Regions from separate parts of the Brevibacillus sp. FW301-21C12A genome, predicted to be linked through region 3. Evidence: riboswitches for the same ligand, from Rfam matches in the RefSeq annotation. Region 3 holds a riboswitch; each other region holds the start of a gene.
What was found. Region 3 has a riboswitch for thiamine pyrophosphate ahead of thiS (sulfur carrier protein ThiS). Riboswitches for the same ligand answer to the same signal wherever they lie in the genome.
Positions count from the first base shown of each region.

Region 1: it holds a riboswitch for thiamine pyrophosphate, as region 3 does, so the genes downstream of both, thiC (phosphomethylpyrimidine synthase ThiC) here and thiS (sulfur carrier protein ThiS) in region 3, are expected to answer to the same signal.
Region 2: it holds a riboswitch for thiamine pyrophosphate, as region 3 does, so the genes downstream of both, thiO (glycine oxidase ThiO) here and thiS (sulfur carrier protein ThiS) in region 3, are expected to answer to the same signal.

Region 1 covers NZ_JBYTBG010000022.1:64,288-70,262, forward strand. The annotation lists gene AC3WQH_RS15020 (GerAB/ArcD/ProY family transporter) at 1-617, shown strand, start outside; gene AC3WQH_RS15025 (ATP-dependent DNA ligase) at 657-1,601, opposite strand; gene AC3WQH_RS15030 (DUF1904 family protein) at 2,087-2,416, shown strand; gene AC3WQH_RS15035 (hypothetical protein) at 2,562-2,732, opposite strand; gene thiC (phosphomethylpyrimidine synthase ThiC) at 2,754-4,505, opposite strand; TPP riboswitch at 4,657-4,767, opposite strand; gene AC3WQH_RS15045 (cation diffusion facilitator family transporter) at 5,021-5,902, shown strand.
Region 2 covers NZ_JBYTBG010000015.1:80,995-86,969, reverse strand. The annotation lists gene AC3WQH_RS12070 (efflux RND transporter periplasmic adaptor subunit) at 1-195, opposite strand, end outside; partial or broken gene AC3WQH_RS12065 (glucose-6-phosphate isomerase) at 393-1,742, shown strand; gene AC3WQH_RS12060 (excisionase family DNA-binding protein) at 1,764-1,982, shown strand; TPP riboswitch at 2,062-2,177, shown strand; gene thiO (glycine oxidase ThiO) at 2,334-3,470, shown strand; gene AC3WQH_RS12050 (LSm family protein) at 3,551-4,360, shown strand; gene AC3WQH_RS12045 (YugN family protein) at 4,510-4,908, shown strand; gene AC3WQH_RS12040 (hypothetical protein) at 5,117-5,455, opposite strand; gene AC3WQH_RS12035 (NUDIX domain-containing protein) at 5,673-5,975, shown strand, end outside.
Region 3 covers NZ_JBYTBG010000034.1:42,692-48,666, forward strand. The annotation lists gene AC3WQH_RS18850 (acetylornithine deacetylase) at 1-1,134, opposite strand, end outside; gene AC3WQH_RS18855 (thiazole synthase) at 1,127-1,897, opposite strand; gene thiS (sulfur carrier protein ThiS) at 1,903-2,106, opposite strand; TPP riboswitch at 2,317-2,427, opposite strand; gene kapB (kinase-associated lipoprotein KapB) at 2,469-2,852, opposite strand; gene AC3WQH_RS18870 (serine-tRNA(Ala) deacylase AlaX) at 2,924-4,135, opposite strand; gene AC3WQH_RS18875 (DUF2203 domain-containing protein) at 4,250-4,636, shown strand; gene AC3WQH_RS18880 (hypothetical protein) at 4,645-4,872, opposite strand; gene AC3WQH_RS18885 (hypothetical protein) at 4,967-5,140, shown strand; gene AC3WQH_RS18890 (glycoside hydrolase family 18 protein) at 5,218-5,975, opposite strand, start outside.

The DNA of each region.
Region 1 (5,975 bases), on a different contig from region 3:
ATTTTCCGATCTACATTCTCGTGCAGCAAATTCACCTGACGGACTTTCTCGACCGGGTGGAAATGATTTTGTTCAGCTTGTGGTTTCCTGCGTTCAGCATTAAAGTCATCGTCGCCTATCTGGCCTTCCTCGTGGGCGTAGGATCGTTTGGCGGACAGTTGCACTACAACACGTACAACGCGCCCACCGGCTGCTTCATGGTGGTGACCTCGCTGCTCGCCTTTCCCAAGGTGTCGGATATCAACCAGTTCATCAGCTACAGCTTTCCGCTGCTTGTCGTGCTTTTTCAGGTGCCGCTGCTCCTGTTTCTGTTTATCGTCGCCCGCCGGAAAAAACGGGAAGAAGGCCAGGCTCTGATTCCGCGAGGCACGAAGCTGCACCGCTTTTACCGGATGATGGTGTGGGGGGGAGTATTCAGCATTGCAGGCTGTTTCCTGACGATCTTGGTCGGGGATCTGCTGGGGGACAAATCTCCGGCGGCAGGGATCGCGACGGCCATCGCCTACATCGTGTTCCTGGTGATCGGGGTGTTGACCAGCTACGGAGAAATGCAGGCCCTCAACCACGGCAAGCAAAGGCTGGGGCGGCCCAAGCAGCAAGGCAGTTTTCGGCAGTAAGGCCCGTCGTTTTGCCCGCCTGTATGCTGGTGCTGCGGTTTACGCTTCGAATGTGCACTGGCGGGCAGGGGAGTCGACGAAGCCCTGGATGCTCGGCTGGCGCAAGGAGTGCCCGTCTGCCCACTCTGCGTACTGAATTTTGGCTGTGAGCTGCGGCTTTAGCCAGATGGTGCCGTTGATGCGCTCCGGCTTGTTATGAAAAGGCATGTCAGCCTGGATCAACGGCTGAATCGTTTCGGTCAAGCTGCGCCAATCGCTGTGGGTCAGCTTTCCGGTTCCGGCATGGCCGATATACCAGAGAGCGCCCTTGGCGTCGTAAAGCCCGAGCAGCAAGGAATTGACCGTCTGATCCCGCATCGTCACTCCGCCTACCACCGCGATCAAATCCCGGTAGTTTTTTTTCTTTTGCCAGCGCGCATCTTTTCCGGCGATGGCATACGTGCTGGTCAAATCTTTGATGATGACGCCTTCCATCCCTTGCTGCTCGATCGTCTGAAACAACTCCCGGCCACTCGTAAAATTGTCGACGAGCTGCACCGTGGGCGTCGGGGAGATGAGCTTTTGCAACAGGCGCTGGCGCTCTGCCAGCGGACAGGCCGTGACCCATTCGCCGTCTGCGTACAGGACGTCAAAAATCATGTAGAAGATGGGGACCTGACGCTTTACGGCTGCGATTTTTTCCATCCGTCGCAGACCGTCCCTGCGCATGACCTCGTAAAAAGAAGGCTTGCCATCTGCACCAAGTGCAACGACCTCGCCGTCGAGAATGACGGACTGCGCCCGGCAGTAGTCGGAGATTGCGGCGATTTCCGGGTAGTGCAAAGTCCGCTCGTTAGCCTTGCGATTGTACAGCTTGACCGAGTTGCCGTCGTAGTACGTCAACAGCCTGATCCCATCCCATTTGACTTGCGCAATCCAGTCGGGGCCATCCGCGATGTCATCCGTCGTCGTCGGCTCGAAAGGAATAATCGGCGTTAGCTTCATGGTAGCCTCCCGTATGTGCTTGGTGTCTGCCATTTGTACGGTGTCACCATTCGCGATCGTCTATGCACGGGTCAGGACAGAGAGTTTTGATTGAATTTTAAGAAACTTCTTTATTGATTAAGTATTGTATTTGCGTTATACTAGGAAGCAGTTCACGAAACATCATGCATGATTTGAAACGCGTTGGAAACAGTATGGATGGGCTATATCTGACAGACTTTTGACCTCCTATCGTGGTACGTCCACCACAAGTGCGCAAGGAGAAAGTCATTTCTGGATATAGTCCTTTTTTTGTACAGAGAAGAATGGATAAGATTCTTAGTAAGTATAGGGGCAACCAAGTTGCTCGCCTTCACTTTTCTTCATTCTTTTTTCGTTGATCCAGAAATAGACTGTAGTTTATAATTACTGAGGTAATGATTTTGGGAACAGCTTCGGCGTGCGTTGCTGTTGCTGGCCGCCTGTTCCGGAAAGAAGGAATTGACTTGCCGTTTCTTCGCTTTAAAGGCTTTGAAAAAGAAAAGCTGCAATCGGTATCGCCCCTTATTATAGAAGAGTTTGCCCGCATCGCGGAAGTGAGCCAGGAAAAAGTCAAGCTGGAGCTGCTTCTGGTCGAGCAGTTGACGAACAGTCCGTTGTCGCTTGAAATCATGATGTTTCCCCGGGAGCAAAAGCAGCACGACCAGATCGCCAGCACGATGAACCGGATTTTGCAAAAGCAAGGTTTCCAGAACGTCCATATTTTCTTTATCCTGCTGTCGCCCGAGCTGTATTATAAGGAAGGGCTTCCTTTGCAAGTCAAAGTCTCAGGCTGAAGCGAGCAGGTGAAAAGACCGCCATCCCACTGTCGAGGATGGCGGTCTTTTTTGTGCATAAGCTGCTTATCCAGTACAAGGGGCAATTAAGGCTGGGGCCGAGCCATTGGCGCAGCCAACTTTCCTAGGTGTGGCAGGAAGCTGTCTAATAATAGAGGCTTTCCGTTTGCAAGCATTTGGCGCAGGTGCGGGCGAGGGGGGTCTCGACGAACTCATGCGCGCACGCTTTTTGCAAATGGGCCAGTTGGCGCTTCAGACGTTCAAGGTCAACCTCCAGGCGCGCGATCTCTTTTCGCAATTGCAACACATCATTCAATCGTCTGCCACCTCCGGGCGCTTATTTGTACAGTTGACTTCCTTGCTCGCGAAATTCGCGGGCTTTTTCTTGCAGGCCCGCTGCGATGGCGGCAGGCTCGATCCGCTCCTGCTCCTGGGCCTGGTGGCGGATGTCGTGCGAGATTTTCATGCTGCAAAATTTCGGGCCGCACATCGAGCAAAAATGCGCGGACTTCGCTGCTTCGGCAGGCAGCGTCTCATCGTGGTATTCGCGGGCGCGCTCGGGGTCGAGCGACAGGTTGAACTGGTCGTTCCAGCGAAACTCGAAGCGGGCTTTGGACAAAGCGTCGTCGCGCTGTTTTGCTCGCGGGTGGCCTTTGGCCAAATCCGCTGCATGAGCGGCGATTTTATAGGCGATGAGACCGTTGCGCACGTCTTCCTTGTTCGGCAGGCCGAGATGCTCCTTGGGCGTGACGTAGCAGAGCATCGCGGTGCCAAACCAGCCGATCATCGCGGCACCAATCGCCGAGGTGATGTGGTCGTAGCCGGGCGCGATGTCTGTCGTCAACGGCCCGAGCGTATAAAAAGGCGCCTCGTGGCAAATCGCTAGTTGTTTGTCCATGTTTTCGCGAATGAGGTGCATCGGGACGTGGCCGGGTCCTTCAATCATCACCTGCACGTCGTGCTTCCAGGCGATTTTCGTCAGCTCGCCGAGTGTCTCTAGTTCGGCAAACTGGGCCTCGTCATTCGCATCTGCAATCGAGCCGGGGCGCAAGCCGTCTCCAAGCGACACGCTGATGTCATACGCCTTGAGAATCTCGCAAATCTCTTCGAAATGCGTGTACAAAAAGTTTTCCTCGTGATGGGCGAGACACCACGCAGCCAGAATGGAGCCGCCGCGCGAGACGATTCCGGTCACGCGCTTCGCGGTCAGCGGAATGTAGCGGAGCAGGACGCCGGCGTGAATGGTGAAATAATCGACGCCTTGCTCTGCCTGTTCAATCAGCGTGTCCCGGTAGACTTCCCAGGTCAAATCCTCCGCTTTGCCGTTCACTTTTTCAAGCGCCTGGTAAATCGGTACGGTTCCGACAGGCACCGGGCTGTTGCGGATGATCCACTCGCGCGTCGTGTGGATGTGCTTTCCGGTCGACAAGTCCATGATCGTGTCCGCGCCCCAGCGCACCGACCAGATCATTTTTTCGACTTCTTCTTCCATTGAGGAGCTGACGGCAGAAGTGCCGATGTTGGCGTTGACCTTGACGTGAAAATTCCGGCCGATAATCATCGGCTCCGCTTCCGGATGATTGATATTGGCGGGAATGATCGCGCGGCCTGCCGCCACCTCAGCCCGGACGAACTCCGGCGTGACGCCTTCGCGGATGGCGATGTACTCCATCTCCGGCGTGATGATGTGACGGCGGGCGTAGTGAAGCTGGGTGACCGTCTTGCCTGGCTTCGCCCGTCTCGGCTGATAGCCTTCGCGCGGGAAAGCGGGCATCTTCCCTGCGCTGTCGGCGTTGCGGATTCCGTCGTCCACAGGCTTTGGCTCGCGGCCGGCATAGCTCTCCGTATCGTCGCGCTCCTCGATCCAGCGCTGGCGCACGAGCGGCAGCCCTTTGTTGATGTCGGCGACATAACCTTCGGCCGTGTATTCGCCGCTTGTGTCGTACACGCGCAACGGCGGGTTTGGCGTGGTGCCGTACAGCCCCTCGGTAGGCGATAGCGCAATTTCGCGCATCGGCACGCGAATGTCGGGGCGGCTGCCTACCTCGTATACTTTGCGGCTTCCGGGAAAAGATGAAATGGATGACATAAAAAAACCTCCTTGGCTTGGTTGCACGAAAGCGCGAACCTTGTAGGGAGGCGAAAGAGGCCCGTCGCGAAAAAACGCCGCATGGGAACATGCGACGCCAGACGCGAGAGTAGAGAAGAGACGGGTATCCGAAAAAAAGATACGCGTCGCTAATCTGTCATATGGACATTCCTCCGCTGGCATTACCCAGTTCAGGTTCAACGGTCGATGGCACAGTACCATCCTCTCAGCCTGGTGATTTCCAAGCTCCCGTGCTTGTTTTTGGTTGTCGTTGCAAGATTAGGATACCGGAGAACAGCCGTGCTTGGCAAGAAAAAGTTTCCAACAAAAATTGCCACAGGGCAACACATTTTCCCCCCCTCTATACTCATGAATCGGACTAAAACTGTTTCTGTAGACCCACACGAATTGCGTCTGGTACGATGAAATTCGAAAAAACGAGAAACTGCTTTTATACGTTCTGTTCTAAGGCTTTGGGCGAATAGGGCGATTGAGATTTTTTGAGGTGATGGAGTGTGGATGTATATTCGGATCTGAAGCAAGGAGAGCGGGGCGCGTGGGTCAGCATTATCGCCTATATTTTCTGCTCGGCGTTAAAAATAGGGGTTGCGGTGCTGACAGGCTCGGCAGCGTTAATGGCGGACGGGCTGAACAACTCGACGGACGTGGTGGCGTCGATTGCCGTGCTGATCGGGCTGCGCATTGCCCGCAAGCCGCCGGATCGCGACCATCCGTACGGCCATTTTCGCGCGGAGACGATCTCTGCCCTGGTCGCGTCGCTCATCATGCTGTTTGTCGGGCTGGAGGTCATTACCGGAGCGATTCCGACGCTGTTTGATACAAACCACACTGCTCCCGACTTGTTGGCAGGCTGGACGGCGCTGGCGACTGCGGTCATTATGCTCGGGGTCTATCGGTACAATCACCAACTCGCCGTGAAAACGAACAGCCAGGCGTTGCTCGCGGCCGCTGCCGACAACCGCTCGGATGCCTTCGTCAGCATCGGGACGTTTGTCGGAGTGGCGGGCGCGCAGTTCCAACTGCATTGGCTCGACCCGCTAGCAGCGCTCGTGGTCGGGGTGATTATCCTGAAGACGGCGTGGGATATTTTCCGGGAGGCGACGCATCGCTTAACAGATGGCTTCGATGAAGGGCAACTGGAGGAGCTGAAGGAGACGATCTTCTCCATTTCCGGGGTGAAAGCGATCAGCGACATCAAGGCGCGTTATCACGGCAGCAGCGTGCTCGTTGACGTCGTGATCCACGTCGATCCGCAGTTGAACGTAGTAGAAAGCCACACCATCACCGAAAATATCGAAGAACGGATGAAACGTGTGCACAAAATCAATACGGTTCACATTCATATCGAACCGGAACAACAGCTCGCAAAAAGATAAGCAAAAACCTGTCCGCAAATGGGGCAGGTTTTTTTGCGCAGACGTTATCCGGTAAGGCTAAGGCGTCGCCAAT
Region 2 (5,975 bases), on a different contig from region 3:
GGCATACTGCTTTTGCTTGTCCTCTACCGTGACGATCCCCGAGGTCAAAATTTTGCTCTCCAGGACTGACTTGGTCGGAGCCCCGATGTTTACCGGCATGCCCATGGCTTGCTGAGAGCCCATCATGTTGATTCCGACGAAGCCCGCACCGAGCAGGACGACCACGGAACCGATGATCCACCACCGTTTTTTCATGTTCATTTCTCCTTGCTGTTAGGAACCGTATTATTTCTTTGCTCGGTGAAGTCTTACGCCAGGTCTGGAAAAAGGTAACACTTGTGGCGAATTGTTCACGATTTGCTCACATTTTGTGATGTTTTGACGGAAAGCAACTTTCTGGCTTTTGGCGTGATAAGATAAGAAAATAGATGACGTTCCTTGGGAGGGGAGCCATGAACCAAGCGATTCGATTTGATTACTCTAATGCACGCGCCTTTGTGAGACAGCATGAGTGGGAGCAGCTTGCCCCGGCGATCGGGCAGGCGCATGAGATGTTGCACAAAAGAACGGGTCCAGGCAGAGACTATCTCGGTTGGGTTGATTGGCCGCAGAGGTACGACCGCGCTGAATTTGAGCGGATTCGCCAGGTGGCGGCGCGTATCCAGGCTGATTCGGATGTGCTTTTGGTAATTGGAATCGGGGGTTCATATTTAGGGGCGAAAGCTGTACTGGACATTTTGGGCCACAGCTTTTACAATTTGCTGCCGAAGTCGAAGCGGCGTTTTCCGGAAATTTATTTTGTCGGGAACAATATCAGCCCGGTTTATATCTCTCATCTGATGGACGTGCTCGAAGGAAAAGACGTGTCCATCAATGTCATCTCGAAGTCGGGCACGACGACAGAGCCCGCGATCGCTTTTCGGCTGCTGCGCACCTGGCTGGAGAACAAGTACGGCCGCGAGCAGGCGAAGAAGCGCATCTATATTACGACGGACAAAACGCGCGGCGCCTTAAAAAGACTCGCGGAGGACGAAGGGTACGAAAGCTTCGTCATTCCGGACGATATCGGCGGACGTTTTTCCGTCCTGACCGCAGTCGGACTGTTGCCAATCGCAGTGAGCGGGGCCGATCTGGACGCGCTGATGAAGGGCGCGCAAGACGCGAGCGAGCGCTACATGGTCATGGATTTGTACGAAAATCCGTGCTACCAGTATGCGGCGATTCGCAATGCGCTGTACCGCAAAGGTAAAACCGTGGAGCTTCTGGTCAGCTACGAGCCGCAGTTCCGCTTTTTCGCGGAGTGGTGGAAGCAGCTTTTCGGGGAGTCGGAAGGAAAAGACGGCAAAGGAATTTTTCCCGCGTCAGCCGAGTTTTCCACGGACCTGCACTCGTTGGGGCAGTACATACAGGACGGCATGCGGCAGTTGTTTGAAACGGTTGTTACGGTGAACAAGCCCGCCGTCGACGTGACCGTGCAGGAGGACCCGCTCGATGTGGACGGGTTGAACTTCCTGTCCGGCAAGCGGATGGGGTTTGTCAATAAAAAGGCTTTCGAGGGAACGGTACTGGCCCATGTAGATGGCGGCGTACCGAACCTGCTTGTGGAGATGCCAGAGGCGACAGCGTACCATCTCGGCGCCCTGATCTACTTTTTTGAAAAGGCGTGCGGGATCAGCGGCTATTTGCTAGGGGTCAACCCGTTCGATCAGCCCGGGGTGGAGGCGTACAAGGCCAACATGTTCGCCCTTCTGGGAAAACCTGGATTCGAGCAGCAGAAAGCGGAACTGGAGGCAAGATTGCGCGAGAACAAGACGTATTTGACTGTGGAGGAGACAGCGGCGTATTTGGAGCTTCCTGAAACGTTTATTTTGGAAAAAATTCATCAGGGCAAAATCCGCGCTCTCCACGACGGCAACGAGTACATCATCAACAAGGAGCAGTTCAATCACCATCTGGAGGAAATGCGCAAGCTTCGCGAGTTCGAGGAAGCGGCGCGTCACGAGACGGTTCCGGAAAGCTACGATGTGAAAGACGAGGATTAAGCTGAGGATGAAAGCGCAGACCATCTTGTCAGATCGCGCCCAAGAGGACTATACTTGGTGGGTGAACGAAAATAAAAGATCAAGCAACTCGGGGAGTCCTTCATGCGGGGCTGAGAGGATGGAAGCAACGACCGTCGACCCATTGCACCTGATCCGGATCATGCCGGCGCAGGGATACGGTTGCCGGCAAACAGCGCTTTTTTATTTGGTTACGATGCGTATGAAGCCCGCCTTTTCCTGTGAAGGAGAAGGTGGTTTTTTTCATTTTGTCGACTGCGCCAGGGGCTTTTGGCTACAACGGCGCTTTCGAACGGCCCCGAAGAGATTACAACAAGCGAGGAGAGAGAAAAATTGAGCGATTGTCTCGTAGTGGGTGGAGGAATTATCGGATTAAGTCTGGCTTATGAGTTGTCACGAAGAGGAAGGAGCGTCACGCTGGTCGAGCAGGGAGAATGGGGCGGACAGGCGTCTTCTGCGGCGGCGGGGATGCTCGCGCCGTTGAAGGAGTTTACGGCCCCAGGCCCGATGCTCGATCTGGGCATGACTTCGCTGGCCTATTACCCGCAGTGGGCGGCCGAGCTGGAAGAGTTTACCGGAGGGGACGTCCAGCTCAGCCTGGAAGGGCTGCTGACGGTCGCGCTCAACGATGACGAGCAGGCACAGCTTTTGGCGAAGTACCATTGGCAAAAAGAAGCGGGGCACAGCGTCCACCTTTTGACGGAGCGGCAGCAACTGGCTGAGGTGGAGCCGCTTTTGACCGAGCAGGCGCAGGCAGCCATCTACTCTCCGTACGAAGGGCATATCAACAACCGCATGCTGCTGCGCGCTCTGGTGACAGCATGCCGGCTGCAAGGCGTCGCGTTGCACGCAGGCTGTGTCGTGAGCGGCATCGCGGTAAAAGGCGGCCGGGTAGTCGGCGTGGAGAGTTCGCTTGGACCGCTGCGGGCGGAGCAAACGATCATCACGTCAGGCGCGTGGGCGGGCATCATGCTGGAAATGCTCGGCGTTTCGATTCCCGTTCGCCCGGTTCGCGGCCAGATCGCGGCGGTATCCTCCGCAGGCATCCCGCTTCGCACCGTCATTTTTGGCACCTCCGGCTACATCACGCCGAAGAAAGACGGGAAAATCGTCATCGGCGCGACAGAAGACGAAAGCGGCTTTCAGCGCGAAGTTACAATGGCGGGCTTGGCCAGCATCCTGAACGGAGTCATGCCGTACGTCCCGGCCTTACACGGCGCTGCTTTTCTGGAGGCGTGGGGCGGACTGCGGCCAGCTACCGCAGATGGCAAGCCGCTGCTTGGTCCCGTGCCCGGCTGGGACGGGCTTTCGATTGCCGGAGGGCACTTCCGCAACGGCATCTTGCTGTCCCCGGCTACCGCGAAATGGATGGCCGACTACCTGGAAAAAGGCGAGACAGAGCGTCTGACGCCGTTTTTGCCATCCCGCTTTTTGGCAAAAACAGACGAAACGTCGAACAAAATGGGCTAGTCCGAACTGCAAACCCGGTACACCTCCCCATGGGCACCTGTATATGGTAATAAAGAAACACCAGAAGGGGAGGAGTTTCCATGCAGTCTGAAAAAAACCTGTACCAGGCTGACGTCCAGACGGTCAGTCTGATAAAGGATATGCGTGAAAATGTGCACAACATATGCAAAGAACACGTCGAGAAAAAGGTGCGCATTGAAGCGATTGACGGCCAGATTTTTGAAGGCGTGATCGTGGACTTTGACGATCAGAATGTATATGTGGAAGTGGACGATCCCGATGCAGAGGAAGACGACTACGAGTTCGAAGAGGTAGCCAGCCGCAAATCGCATGGAGACTGGGGCATGTACCCGGACTGGACTCCCTACGGCTATCCATATGGCGGATACCAGCCGTTTGGCGATGTCAGTCCGCTTGGCAGCAGCAGCCAGCCGAATCGGCCTCCTGCTGGTCAAGTCAGCCCTTACGCGGACGATTGCTATCCATACGCTCCGATCAGCCCATTCGGCAGCCCAAACCAGCCGTATGGGCAGGTAAGTCCGTTCGGCAGCCCGAATCAGCCGTTTGGGCAGGTAAGCCCGTTCGGCAGTCCGGGCCAGCCATATGGGCAAGTAAGTCCGTTTGGCAGTCCGAGCTTTCCGTACGGCCAGGTGAGTCCGTTTGGAGAGGGCGCTCCTTTCGTCAGCCCTTATTCCGGCTTCAATCCGTACATGGCGCCGTTCCCACCGTTCCCGCCCTACCCGCCTCAGCCGTGTTACCCGTATCCACCGCCGCCACCACCTCCGGCTGCAGTCGTCGTGCCGAGGAAAAAACGCCGCCGTCCGTGCCGAAGAGGCAAAAGAATCATTCCGCTCGCCTTGTTTACGCTTTTGACGATCGCGCTGCTCTAAAACCTGAAAGCATAGAGCTACCAAGCCTCTTGTCATCCGCACTTCCGGCAGCGAGGCTTGTTGCTCGTTTTGCCTGCCCTCGCCTGTGAGTACAACCCGCCGTTTTGGCGCACACTACCAGTAGTATGTGACGAAGGCAGGGGATAGAAATGAAGAAAATTCAAAGCAGCTTACCAGGGACGAAGGCGACGTTCGGCTATTTCCGCGAGTCGCTCGAGCCGCATTTTACACTGGCGAATTGGGATTACGAACACGGCTATTTCGACCGCACCCTTGACGACAGGAACACCGTGTACCTCCGCCTCCCGGTAAAAGTCTTGCAGGGCGAGCTCGACAGCCCCGACGCGTGGCTGGAACTGGGCGAACCGTTTGTTTTGCGCCACGTCTACAACACAGGTGTAGAGGAAGATATCGGCTACTACGCCCCCGTCGCTTCAGCCGTGATGAACCAGTTCCAGGAGCCGCTCGACAAAGATGCCGAGATCGACCCCCGCTGGATTCGCAAGGCCGAGGCCATCGTCAAAGAACTGGAAAATCGTCTCGGATGAAAAGCGGGCCTTGGAGCAGGCCTGCTTTTTTGTTTTGCTTCGCTTCGATGAAAGCAGCAGCGAGGAATGGATTTTAAATGGATATGCTTTTTCAGCCCTGTTCTGTTTGCAGAAAGTATTGCACAGATTGAGGGCAGCAAATCTTGCCTGAGGACCCCGGATCGGGTGGTTATTTTTTCTAGCATGAAAACCGTCTTTGAAAAACTCTTTACAAACGTTTTAAAAAACCCACGCCCACCCAAGCAAGCCGCTGACGAGGAAAGAGGAGAAATCCGCGAAAGCTCTTTGGGATACCGACCGAGGTGGAGGGGAAAAAGCAAAACACGCTTTTAAGCGTCCACTCTGAGACACATCCTGAATCGACCACTTTGGACGCGGTTTTGCTTTTTCCCCGGAGCCGGGCAGTCCAGCCCCCAGCGGGTATCCCAAGAAGCTCCAGCGATTTCTCCTCTTTCCTCGCCTCACCAAAAGCAACGACAGACGGGCTTTTTAATGATTTTGCTTTTGCCTCGCCTTCGCCAAAAGCAACGGCAAACGGTCTTTTCAATGTTTTTGCTTTTTCCCTCGCCTCGCCAACAGCAACGGGCAAACGCTCTTTTCAATGTTTTCACTTTTTCCCCGCATCACCAAAAACAACAAACAACAACCTTTGTAAAAGATTTGTTTTTCCACTATTAGTCAGGTAATATTTCCCTAACAGCAGAATGACCGACCCGAGACACCCGTGAAAAACGACGTCCTGACAGGAGACAGGAGGCGACAGCATGGCGTGGTACCATGCGATAGCGAAATGGTATTGGAAAATCCGCAAGCCGCTGACTCTCGGAGTGCGCCTCATCGTGGCCGACGAACAAAAAGGCGTCCTGCTCATTAGGCACACCTATGTACCCGGCTGGTACTTGCCCGGCGGCGGAGTCGAAAAAGGAGAATCGTTCTGGGAGGCAGCCCGCAGAGAGCTGCGGGAAGAATGCGGCCTCGTGGCTGGCGAGCTCAGGCTCTGTCACCTGTATTACAGCGAACGCGAAGGCAAGCGCGACCACATCGCCCTGTTCCACGCCTGCCAAATC
Region 3 (5,975 bases):
GAACCAGCCCGCATCTGTGACGGTAGGAGACATGTTCACCACAGGGGCCTCGCCCAGCTCGCTCTCATAGGCGGCTTGCAACTGCGCCAAAGCCGGATGCTCCGTGTCCAGCTCCAGGGACGGGAAAATTTCTCCGCGCTCCTCAATCATGGAGCGACCGCCCCAGCGAAACACAGGGGGATGGTCGCGCAGCCACAAATCGGCCGCCGCTGCGCGTCCGACATGGTCCTCGATCTCGCGAATGATCTGTTCGTATGATTCGTTCGGATAAAAGTGAACCGTAATCCAGAGCGCGCAGCGATCCGCAATAAACGCAGCATGGCGTCCTCCCTCGATCACGGCAGGGTTGATCGTATTGCTGCCAGCCGCAAAGCCGGGGTACGCCTTCATCACAGCCCAGTCGCGTTCCAGCTCCTGCAGCGCCGTAATGATTTTCGCCATTTTTTCAATCGCAGACGCGCCGCGCACGCCGCCTCCGGCATGGATCGTTCTCGCCCGCATCCCGTCGTGCAAGGTCGTCGGACTCTCAATCGTGATCCAGCCGGTAATCACGCCGCCCTGCCCTTGCATGTGCAGGTTGCTCGTGTCGACGACGACGGCGTAGTCCGCCTGGTAGCCGCGTTCGAGCGCCACCAGCGTCCCGGCTTCGCCCGCTTCCTCGCCGATTACCGATTGGAACAGCAAATCGCCTGCCAGCTCGACGCCGTGCTCGCGCAGCATCTGGATGGCGAACAGGCTCGCAGCCAGTCCACCTTTCATGTCTGCTACACCGCGTCCGTACAGCCGTCCGTCTGTGCCGCGCGTCAAGGAAAACGGCGGATACGTCCAACTCGCATCGTCGCCGACTTCCGCGACGTCGATGTGCCCGTTGATAATCAGGCTGTTCGCCTGGGCGGAAGCGCTGCCCGGCAGTCGGCCGACGACGTTGTCATCGCCGGGGTAGACAGTCCAGCGGTCGACCTCAAAGCCGATGGCCGCGAGCCGATGGGCGAGTACCGTTTGCGCCGCGTCGCTGTTTCGCGCTGGCGGACTTACAGTCGGATGGGAAACGAGCTCTGCCAGGAGGGCAAACAACTCTTCTTTGCGCCTGGAAATCGATTCTACCGCTTCTGTCAGTCGGTCCACGCTACTCAATCATCCCTTCTGTCGGGCTGCTCGCCGACGCGTAGCGCTTTTTCGCGATCCGTCCTGCGAGGAAGCCTTTGCGCCCCGCTTCCACGCCGAGCTTCATCGCTTCGGCCATCAGCACCGGATTGTCCGCGAGCGCGACTGCCGTATTCAGCAGCACGCCGTCAGCGCCCAGCTCCATCGCTTTCGCGCAATCGGCTGGCGAACCGATGCCTGCATCCACAATAATCGGTACTTTCGCGTCCTCGATGATGAAGCGGAGGTTGTTTTCGTTCACGATGCCTTGTCCGGAGCCAATCGGGGACGCGCCCGGCATGACGGCATGCACGCCCACTTCCTGCAAACGCTTGGCGAGAATCGGATCGTCGTTGGTGTAGGTCAGCACGATGAAGCCTTCTTCGACCAGTATTTTCGACGCTTCCAGCGTGCCGATCGGGTCAGGCAGCAGCGTTTTCGGGTCGCCGATGACCTCCACCTTAATCATATCGCACAAGCCGGATGCTTTCGCCAGACGGGCGATACGCACCGCTTCCTCTGCCGTATAGGCTCCCGCTGTGTTCGGCAGCAGGGTGAATTTTTTCAGGTCGAGCTGTTCCAAAAAGTTCGGCTCTTGCGGATTTTCCAAATTGAGCCGGCGAATCGCAAACGTCAAAATTTCTGCTTCCGACACCTCGACTGCTTTTCCTTGCGTTTCCAAATCTGCGAATTTTCCGGTCCCGAGCAAGAGGCGGGAGCGAAACTCGTAAGGGCCAATTTTCCATGTATCCATGCTGGTCATCCTCCTCCGACAAAATGAACGATTTCGATGCGGTCTCCGTCTGCAATCGGCGTTTGTTCATACTGGGAGCGGTCGATGATCTTTCCGTTGCGCTCCACGACGACAATCTTCTCTTGCAGGGAATACGAAGCGAGCAAGGCGCGGACTGTGTTGATCTCAGCCGACAGCTCTGCTGTTTTTCCGTTCAGCACAACAACCATTGTATTCCTCCTTCTTGATGGCACCTGTCGAGGGACGAAAAAACGGCCTCCCTCGCTTGCCGGAAGTCACCCCAGTCAAACGGTGGAAGCCGTATATGTATCCCATCGGACAGATGGAAGAAAAAAACCATCCGCCGTAGGATGGTTGAGTTGATCTCATCATCTGGTAGCAGCATTCCGGCAAATACGCCGCAACTGCCGCACCGTGAAATCGATTCATATACCTCTTCCTCCGCTGGCATGACCCAGGTCAGGTTCAACGGTCAGTAACACGCTCGTTACAATCTCAGCCGACGATGCTCGGCCCCCGTTTGGTAGTAAACCTATGAAATTGTCGTACGTTCGAGTATTACAGTACCATTCTATTTCGTGTTTGTAAAGGTTTCCTTGTACATCGCTTCCAGTTCAACCAGGCAGCGCTCGGACCAGGCCGCCATTTTTTTCAGCTTCTCCATTTCCCGCTCCATCGCTTTGCGCACGGACTCCTTGTAGTCCGGCACTTCGCCGTTGTAGCGGATGACGGATGCGGCCGGGGTCATGAATTTTTCCTGGTAGGAGAGCGCTGGGCGCTGGTGGAACAGCGGCACATCCACCTCGTAGGACGTATGCAGGTCGCCCTGCTGCGGGTATTTCGTCACCGCCAGCACCTTGACCAACAGCTTCGTATCGTGAATTTCCAGCACTTCCGCGATATATTCTCCTGTCCGCTGCGTCACGCGAACTTTATCGCCGGGGTTCCAAAACATCGTCGTTTCCTCCTCGCATCATCCATCATGGTAGGGGCCAGGCGTGAACGGCCTTGCCCACAGCTAGTCCGTCAGGCCAGCGACTGGGCAAGCAGCTTGCGGGCGTGCGCCAACACTTCGTCCGCAGCAGGCGCTGGTTGACCGCCGCCCTGCGCCATCGCCGGATTGCCGCCGCCTTTTCCGGCAATCAACGGCAGCGTCTCCTTGATAAGCTGGTTGACGGCGACGTTCACGTCCTGCCCCCGCGCAAACACAAGCTGGGTCTTCTCGTCAGTCGCTGCGGCCAGCAAGCATACGACGTCCGGCGCCTCCGCGACTGCGAGCTGGGCGAACTGCTGCAGTTGCTGGATCGTTTTGTCCGGGAAAACTTGCGCGATGACACGCACAGTTCCCACTTGCTCTGCCACGCCAAGCTGCTTTCGGACTTCGCCTTCCAGCAGTTGCTTTTCGGCGTCGGCGAGCCTTGCTTTCAAGCTGTCCCGTTCGGCCAGCACGCGCTCTGCCTGCGCGATCAGCTCCGCCTCGCTGGTCGCAAACCGCTTCGCCAGCTCGCGCACAGCCGCCTGCTTGCGCGTGTAATCCCGCAAAGCCCGCAAGCCGCAGATGAACTCCAGCCGGATGTTTCCGCGATGGCGCTCCCAGCCGAGAATTTTAATCATGCCCACTTCGCCCGTGCGCGCAGGATGTGTGCCGCCGCACGGATTGTAGTCGTACTCGGGGATGATGACGACGCGGACATTTTCCGTGACCGTCGGCTGTTTTTTCAGCGGCAACGTAGCCAGCTCCTCGTCGTCGACAAACCGGGCGATGATCGGATGGTTTTCCAGCACGACCTGGTTGGCCCGCTGCTCGACTGCTTCCCACAAATCCGCTGTCAGCTCATCCAGGCGCACGTCGATCGTCACGCGTTCTTTTCCCAAATGAAACGCGACCGTCTCCGCCCGCGCGACTTCCAGAAACGCGGCGGACAAAATGTGCTGTCCGGCATGCTGCTGCATGTGATCGAAGCGGCGGTCCCAATCGATCTGCCCGACCACTTCCGCGCAGTCCTCCGGCAGCGGAGCTTCCAGCCGATGACGCACCTCGCCCGCTACTTCTTCCACGTCGATGACCCGACATTCTCTGAGCGTGCCCACATCCCCGGGCTGTCCGCCTCCCGTCGGGTAAAACGCCGTCTGGCTCAGCACAGCGTACGGCGTTCCATCCTCTTCCGTACCCTGCCGCAGTACGCGCGCCGAAAACGTTGTCGCATACGCATCTTGATAATAGATTCTGTCTTCCATCTTTGCTCCTTGCCGCCGGAGCGGAAAGCCATTTGCGCTTTTTCCATTCCGGCCATTTTCTCCCGCCAAGGGTGATATTATACTAATAGAATAGAGATCGTGGAGGGATGATCCGTGAACAAAAAAATCTTTACGCTTCAGGAAGCGAACGACTTGTTGCCCTATGTACGTGAAGAACTCTCGTTTTTGCAAAAATCGAAGCGCTCTTTCTACGAAATGTATCAAAAGCGCGAGCAAATCAAAAAGCAGCAGCCCGTTGACGAAGAGGCGCTCTTTTCGGTGGAATGCCAGCTTGAGTTTCTCGAACTGGAAGCGAAGATGCACGTCACCCAACTGATCGGCAAAGGCATCCAGGTGAAGGACATCGACATCGGCCTGTTCGACTTTCCCGCGATCATCGACGGCGAAGAAGTGCTCCTGTGCTGGCGCGAGGGCGAGGAATCCATCACCCACTACCACGGGTTGCGCGAGGGCTTCATGGGCCGCAAGCCGATCCGGTGACGGCTTTTTTAGCCAAACAGCCGATCCATCTGCTGTTCGCGCACGAGGCGCTCTTCCGGGCTTGCCAGATCGTATTTTTTCAACAGGTGAAACAGCTCGTTCAAACGCTCCTGGCTAAGCTCTCCTTCCAGCATGCGCTGGAACTGCCCTACCCGCTCTTCGGACAAAAACGGCGCTTGCTCGGCCAACTTCTTTTGCACATCCTCTTTGCTGTGATCCAGCTTGCATTCTCCCATACTTTCTCTCCTTTTCTACGTATTCTTTTTCCATCATACCACGATTGCTGCCAATCGAAAACGTGACCGGGCCAACACTTGCAGCGGCCCGGCGTTGCTGAAAAAGCACGCGCGAAACAGCGAGGGGCTCGTTTTGTCGGACAGCCTGGCTGTTTTGTACCCGCCTCTGGCGACGAACCGCTATCTGTTCTGCAACGAGTCGTCGTCCATTGCCGGGAACTGCGCCAGCCAGCAGACAAAAGGAGCGTGCGCCCTCCTGACTGGCTGACAGGCACACGGCGAAAAAAGTACCAGCCGGAAAACGAAAAAGGCGTACAAGCCGAAAGTGGATTGCACGCCTTCTCGCTACGCCCGTTTGCGGACGCGGAAGTTGCTTTCGATCAACAGCCAGTTTTGCGGAAACGGCAAACCGAGCTTCCAGTAGCTGACTCCGCGTATGCCCAGTTGCTTCACCAGATCGAACTTGGCTTGAATCGACCGGGCGTCCTCAAACCATACTTCATGCCGCCTGCCGTCGTCTGCCGTATAGTGGAAAAACGGCGCCTGCGCCCGGTAATCGTAGCGAATCACGGCGTTTTCCCGCGCCGCCAAGGCAATCGCCGCTTGCGGACTCAACGCTCTCGCCGTCGTCCCCTGCTCATAAGGCAGCGTCCAGTCGTAGCCGTACAAGTTTTGGCCCATCAAAATTTTTTCGGCCGGCATTTCGGTCAGCGCGTATTGGAGGACGCGACGCACAGGCCCGATCGGTGACACGGCCATCGGCGGCCCCCCGCTGTAGCCCCACTCATACGTCATGATGACGACAAAGTCGGCAATTTCGCCAATCGCCCGGTAATCGTGGGCGCTGTACCATCTGCCTTGCTGCTCGGCGCTCGTCTTCGGTGCCAAAGCGACGGAAATCATCATCCCCTGAGCGTGCGCCCGGTCGCGAGCCCTGCGCAAAAAGCGGATGTACGCCTCGCGATCCGCAGCCGGGAGCGCCTCCATATCGAAATGGATGTCCCCCATCCCAAGCTCTCTCGCCGTTTGAAAAATGTTGTCGAGCACCTTGTTTTGCAGCTCCTGGTCGTTCAGGATAAGCCCGCCCAGCTCGGTGCTGAACT